Linked DNA regions of Rhodospirillum rubrum ATCC 11170. The protein of the gene in region 1 interacts with the protein of each later gene in a pairwise test. Links are inferred from orthologs where the notes say so. Each region holds a gene or a part of one and is shown on either strand. Other genes may lie near its edges. The genes, in order: RRU_RS17590 and RRU_RS06470.

Evidence for each region.
Region 2: the proteins of RRU_RS17590 (region 1) and RRU_RS06470 interact in binary tests that used the Escherichia coli proteins (3 or more experiments, as listed by UniProt). The link is inferred for Rhodospirillum rubrum ATCC 11170 from one-to-one orthologs.

The regions. Positions count from the first base shown.
Region 1 is NC_007643.1:3,917,748-3,920,967, forward strand. Bases 205-3,112 are described here. They hold RRU_RS17590 (sulfate/molybdate ABC transporter ATP-binding protein), read left to right. Parts: upstream 205-1,077; coding sequence 1,078-2,148; downstream 2,149-3,112. Other genes in these bases: cysW (sulfate ABC transporter permease subunit CysW), read left to right, coding at 205-1,060; RRU_RS17595 (SLC13 family permease), read left to right, coding at 2,179-3,112. Outside these bases: sulfate ABC transporter permease subunit CysT, read left to right, coding at 1-163; more of cysW, read left to right, coding at 167-204; more of RRU_RS17595, read left to right, coding at 3,113-3,220. UniProt on the Escherichia coli protein: Part of the ABC transporter complex CysAWTP involved in sulfate/thiosulfate import. Responsible for energy coupling to the transport system.
Region 2 is NC_007643.1:1,459,536-1,462,847, forward strand. What follows is about bases 278-3,277. They hold RRU_RS06470 (glutamate-5-semialdehyde dehydrogenase), read right to left. Parts: upstream 2,420-3,277; coding sequence 1,136-2,419; downstream 278-1,135. Other genes in these bases: rsfS (ribosome silencing factor), read right to left, coding at 278-399; RRU_RS06465 (nicotinate-nucleotide adenylyltransferase), read right to left, coding at 431-1,111; proB (glutamate 5-kinase), read right to left, coding at 2,416-3,277. In the rest of the region: more of rsfS, read right to left, coding at 1-277; more of proB, read right to left, coding at 3,278-3,312. UniProt on the Escherichia coli protein: Catalyzes the NADPH-dependent reduction of L-glutamate 5-phosphate into L-glutamate 5-semialdehyde and phosphate. The product spontaneously undergoes cyclization to form 1-pyrroline-5-carboxylate.

The DNA.
Region 1 (3,220 bases):
GGTCTCGGAAATCGCCCCGCTGCTGATCGTCATCAAGCTCGAGGAATTCGACTACCGGGGGGCCACGGCGGTGGCGGCGGTGATGCTGGCCCTGTCCTTCGCCCTGCTTCTGGCGATCAATCTGCTCCAGTCCTGGAGCCGCGCACGCATGACGACGAGGTAGGCGATGGCTGCTTCCCCTTCCTCTTCGGCCGTTCTGCCGACCGACCGTTCGGTGGCCCGCGCGGCGGTTTCCGAGCGGCCGGTGGCGCGCGGCCTGCTGATCCTGGCCGCCGTGCTGTTCCTGTGCCTTTTCTTGCTGCTGCCGCTGGTCGCCGTTTTCGTCGAGGCGCTGTCCGATGGCGTCGCCACCTATTTCCGGGCGCTGACCGATCCCGACGCCATGTCGTCGATCCGCCTGACCCTGATGGTGGCGGCGATCTCGGTGCCGCTCAATCTGGTGTTCGGCGTGGCGGCGGCCTGGGCGGTGGCCAAGCATGATTTTCCCGGGCGCAGCCTACTGGTCACGTTGATCGACCTGCCGTTCTCGGTCTCGCCGGTGATCTCGGGTCTGTGTTACGTGCTGGTCTTTGGCGCCCAGGGCTGGTTCGGCCCCTGGCTGGTCGATCACGGGGTGCGCATCGTCTTCGCCGTTCCCGGCATCGTGTTGGCCACGGTCTTCGTCACCCTGCCCTTCATCGCCCGGGAATTGATCCCCTTGATGGAAGAACAGGGCAGCGACGACGAGGAGGCGGCGCTTTCTTTGGGCGCGACCGGCTGGCAGACTTTTATGCGCGTGACTCTGCCCAATATAAAATGGGGACTGCTTTATGGCGTCTTGCTGTGCAACGCCCGGGCGATGGGCGAATTCGGCGCGGTTTCGGTGGTCAGCGGCCATATCCGGGGCCTGACCAACACCATGCCTTTGCATGTTGAAATTCTTTACAACGAATACAGTTTCGCGGCCGCCTTCGCCGTGGCCTCGCTGCTCGCCGTGCTGGCGCTCGTGACCCTCGTGCTCAAGACGGCATTGGAAAGTCGTCACGGCGCGGATCTCGCCCGCGGCTCGGGCCGCCATTGACGAAAGGGGATCCCGCCATGCGGATCGATATCGAAAACATACGCAAGACCTTCCGCCATGGAACCGCGGCCGCCCTGGCCGGCGTCGATCTGGCGGTGGCTTCGGGTGAACTGGTCGCCCTGCTCGGCCCCTCGGGCTCGGGCAAGACCACCTTGCTGCGGATCATCGCCGGCCTGGAATTCCCCGATGGCGGGCGGGTGTTGTTCGATGGCGAGGACGCCTCGGCCCTGCCGGTGCGCGACCGCCATGTCGGCTTCGTTTTCCAGCAATACGCCCTGTTTCGCCATATGACGGTGCTTGAGAACGTCGCCTTCGGCCTGCGGGTGCGGCCGCGCGGCACCCGGCCCTCGGATGGGGAGATCGATCGCCGGGTTCGCGATCTGCTGACCCTGGTTCAGCTTGAGGGGCTGGAGGGGCGCTATCCGGCCCAGCTTTCGGGCGGACAGCGCCAGCGCGTCGCCCTGGCCCGCGCCCTGGCGATCGAGCCCGGCGTGCTGCTGCTCGACGAGCCCTTCGGCGCCCTTGACGCCCGGGTGCGCAAGGACTTGCGGCGCTGGCTGCGCGACCTGCACGATCGCACCGGCCATACCACGGTCTTCGTCACCCACGATCAGGAAGAGGCCCTGGAACTGGCCGATCGGGTGGTGGTGTTCAGCCAGGGGCGGATCGAACAGGCCGGCAGCCCGGTCGAGGTTTATGACCGCCCGGCCACGCCCTTCGTTTACGACTTCCTGGGGTCGGTCAACCGCCTGCCCGTCGAGGTCCGCGACGGCCACGTCTGGCTTGAAGGCCACGCCCAGCCTTTGGCCAATGGTCAGGCCGTCGACAGCACCGGGCTTTTCACCCTGTATGCCCGCCCCCATGACCTGGGCATCGCCGATCAGACATTGCCGGCGGGCGACGCCCTGCCCGGCATCGTCGCCGCCGTGCGTCAGGCCGGCGCCGTGGTGCGCCTTGATGTGCGGGTCGCCGGTCTTGACCATCTGGTCGAGGTCGAGGTGTCGGCCGGCGATGAGCGCTGGCGGGCCTGGAAAACGGGAAGCCCGGTTGCCCTGGTGCCCGCCCGCTTCGATCTGTTTCCCCGGTAACCGGCGCCGCGCCGGCCGGGGACGGGGGGAATGAGCCTCGATCAGCTTGCGCTTCTCGCCCTGATGGCGACCACCCTGGTCGTGCTGGCCAGCGATCGCCTGCGCTATGATGTGGTGGCGGTCGGCGCGCTGCTGGGCGCGGTGGGTCTGGGGCTGGTGCCGATCGAGCACGCCTTCGCCGGCTTCGCCAGCCCGGTGGTGGTCACCGTCGCCGCCTTGCTGGTGATCGGCAGAACCCTGGTGGCCCTTGGCCTGCTGGAGGGGTTGGCCCGCCGTCTGGCCGATGGCGGGCGCACGCCTTTGGGACTGATCGTGCCGCTCTGCGGACTTGGCGCCCTGGCCGGAGCCTGCCTATCGAGCTTTGGCGCCCTGGCCCTGATGATGCCGGTCGCCCTGGTCGCCGGCACAAGGCGGGGGATCGCCGCCTCGCGCCTATTGCTTCCCCTCTCGTTCTCCACCCTGCTGGGCGGCATGACGACGCTGATCGGCTCGCCGGTCAATCTGCTGATCGCCCAGGCCCGCCAGGACGCCCTGGGGCGGCCCTTCGCCCTGTTCGATTTCGCCGCCGCCGGCCTGCCGGTAGCGGTGGCCGGGCTGCTTTGGCTGGGGCTGGCCAGCTGGCGGCTGCTGCCCGAACGCGGACCGGCGACCACGGCGAGCGGCCTGCCCGAGGGGCTGGAGGTCGGTCCCTATCAGACCGAGGGCCGGGTTGGTGGCGACTCGCCGTTAATCGGCCTGCGGGTGCCGGCTTTCGAGCGAAGCCGGGCGGTGCGCGTTCATGGGGTGATCCGCGGCGGTCTGCGGGTCTTCGCCCGTCCCGCCGATATCGATCTGCGGGCCGGCGATGTCTTGCTGCTGGAAGCCGCCCTGCCGGTTCTCCAAGCCCTGGCGGCGCGCGAGGGCATCCGCCCGGCCCTGCCCGAGGCGCGGGGCGGCGAGGAGATCCTGGAAGCGGTCATCACCCCGGCTTCGATCGCTCTGGGCAGTTGTCCGCTGACCCTTGACGCCCCGGGGCGCTGGCGGGTCGAGATCATGGCGGTGGCGCGCAATGGCCGGCGCTTCGAAGGCGGGC
Region 2 (3,312 bases), 2.5 Mb from region 1 along the record:
GAGCGCCCATTCCGCTCTCGCGCCCTCCGGTCCGCTGTCTTGGACATCGGCGGGCTCGGCATCGGTCTGCGCGAGCGCGCCAAAGGACGCGGGGGCTGGGGCGCCCCACATCTTTTCCAGGTTATAGAAAGCGCGGACCTCGGGCCGGAAGAGATGGACGACGACATCGCCGGCGTCAAGCAGCACCCAGTCGCAGGCGCCCAGGCCTTCGACTTTGACCCGCAGGCCAACGGCGCGCAAGCGCTCGGTCAGTCGCTCGGCCAGGGCCGCCACATGGCGGGCCGATCGCCCGCTAGCGACGACCATGCAATCGGCGAAGCTGGATTTCCCAGCAAGGTCGATGACGACGATCTCCTCGGCTTTGTCTTCATCCAAGGCGGTTTCAACGATTTCGGCCAATTTGGCCGGGTCGAGCGGCGTTAGCAGGGGACTAGAGATTGCCCTCTCCATCGGTTGGGACGGGGCCGGAAACGGTCCATCCTCGGGCGCGGATTGCGGTGGCCGAGGCGGCATGTTTCCGAATGGGTAGGAACACCCAGGCTGGCGGTGCCCGGTCCGCCAGCACGCCGGCGATTCGCGCCGGATGCCTGAAGCGGGCAAGGCGACGTGCCGCCAATCCCGCCAGGGCTTCTTTAGAATACGGTGCCCGATCGAGAATCGCAATGGGCGTCGTGGCCGCCAAGTGGCGCCAGCGGTGCCAACTGGGCAATTGGGCCAGATTATCGGCTCCCATCAGCCAGACGAAGCGGGCGCGCGGGAAGCGGCGATGGAGGATATCAAGGGTGTCGGCCGTCCGCGTCGTGCCAAAGGCGGTTTCCAGGGCGAGCGGCAGGATATGGCGTTCGCGGGCGCAAACGGCGCGGGCCGAGGCCAGTCGCGCCGCCAAGGGCGCCACTCCCCGCGCGGCCTTCAAGGGGTTCTGGGGCGTGACCAGCCACCACACGGCGTCCAGGCGCAAACGGGCCAGGGCCTGTTTGCTGATATGCAGATGGCCCTGGTGGGCGGGGTTGAATGATCCGCCAAGCAGGCCGATGCGCGAGCGTCGGCCATCGCCCCAGGGCGAGGGGGCCTGGGCCTTGCCCAGGGCGGGTTCCCCGCGGCGCGCCGTCACGACCTGACCTTCATGGGGCGACCGTCATGGTCTGGTTTGGCCGGTGCCGCGAACCTTGTATTTGAAGATGGTCAGTTGCTCGACGCCGACCGGTCCCCGGGCATGCAGGCGGCCGGTGCTGATGCCGATCTCGGCCCCCATGCCGAATTCGCCACCATCGGCGAATTGGGTCGAGGCGTTGTGCATGACGATGGCGCTGTCGACCTCGGTCAGGAAGCGCTCGGCGGCGGCGGCGTCCTCGGTCAGGATGCAATCGGTGTGATCGCTGGAATGGGCGGCGATATGGGCCAGGGCCTCGTCGAGATCGGCCACGACGCGGATCGAGACGATGGCGTCCAGGTATTCGGTGTCCCAGTCCTCGGCGGTGGCCGGACCGACCCGCTCGGAGAAGGCGCGGGTCTCCTCGTCGCCGCGCAGGGCGCAGCCGGCCTTGGCCAGGGCGTCGAGCAGCGGCGGCAGGATCGTGGCGGCGATCGCCCGGTCGACCAGGATGGTTTCGGTCGAGCCGCAGACCCCGGTGCGCCGCATCTTGGCGTTCACCGTGACACTCAAGGCCTTTTGCGGATCGGCCTTGGCATGGATATAGGTGTGGCAGAGGCCTTCGAGGTGCTTGAACAGCGGCACCTTGCTTTCGGCGCTCACCCGTTCGATCAGTGATTTTCCGCCGCGCGGCACGATGACATCGATGAAATCGGTCATGGTCAGCAGCATGCCGACGGCGGCGCGGTCGGGGGTGGGAACGCTTTGGATGGCGTCCTCGGGCAGGCCGGCCGCCCGCAGTCCGGCGGCCAGACAGCGGTGGATGGCGCGCGAGGAATTGAAGCTTTCCGAGCCGCCGCGCAGGATCGCCGCGTTGCCGGCCTTCAAGCACAGCGCCCCGGCATCGGCGGTGACATTGGGCCGGCTCTCATAGATAACGCCGATCACCCCGATCGGCACCCTGACGCGCTCGATGCGCAGGCCATTGGGCCGCTGCCATCCGGCCAGTACCGTGCCGACGGGATCGGGCAGGGCGGCGATGTCTTCCAGGCCCTTGGCCATCGCCTCGATCCGCGCCGGAGTCAGTTCCAGGCGGTCGAGCAGGGCGTCGGTCAGGCCCTTGGCCCGGCCGGCGCTCATGTCCTTGGCGTTTTCCAAGGCGATGGCCCCGGCCTCGGCGCGCAGGGCCGCCGCGCCGGCCAGCAGGGCGGCGTTGCGGGCGGCGGCGGGCGCCAGGGCCAGGATGCGGCCGGCGGCGCGGGCCCGGCGGCCGATGTCGATCATCAGCCCCGGAATATCATCGGTGGTCAGGCGTGCGGCGTCGTTCACGATCGGTGTCCTTCCCCGTCCTCGTCGCGGTGCCGGAAGCGGCTGTCGAGCACCAGATCATCGCGGTGGATCAGTTCCTCGCGCCCACGGTATCCCAGCAGCGCCTCGATGTCGCCGCTGCGATGGCCGACGAGCAAACGCGCCTCGTCGGAGGGATAGGCGATCAGCCCCTTGGCCAGCGGGCTGCCGTCGAGCCCGACCACCCGCACGGCGGCGCCGCGCTGGAAATCGCCCTCGACCGTGCGCACGCCCGGCGGCAACAGGCTGCTGCCCGCCGCCAGCGCCCGGGCGGCGCCGTCATCGACCCACAGGGTCCCCTCGGCCTTCAGCGCCCCGGAAATCCATGCCTTGCGCGCCGTGCGCGGCTCTTCGGCCGGCAGGAACCAGGTCTGGCGGCCGCCCTGGCGCAGCAGGCGCAAGGCGTGGTCGTCCTTGCCCGGGGCGATCGCCATGGCGCAGCCGGCATCCATGCAGATGCGCGCGGCCAGAAGCTTGGTGACCATGCCGCCGGTGCCATGCGGGGTCAGCGCCGCCCCGGCCATGGCGGCGATCTCCGGGGTCAGGGCGGTGACGGTGGGGATGAAGCGGGCCTCGGGATCGCGGTGGGGATCGGCGGTATAAAGGCCATCGATATCCGAAAGCAGGATCAACGCGTCGGCGCAGGCCATCTGGGCGACGCGGGCGGCCAGCCGGTCGTTGTCGCCAAAGCGGATTTCCTGGGTGGTGACGGTGTCGTTTTCGTTGATGACCGGGATGACGCCTAGCCGGAGCAGGGTTTCCAGGCAGTTGCGGGCGTTGAGATAACGCCGGCGGTTCTCGGAGTCATCAAGGGTCAGCAGCAATTGGGCGACGTTGATGGCGTGATCGGCCATCACCGTGCGATAGGCATGGGC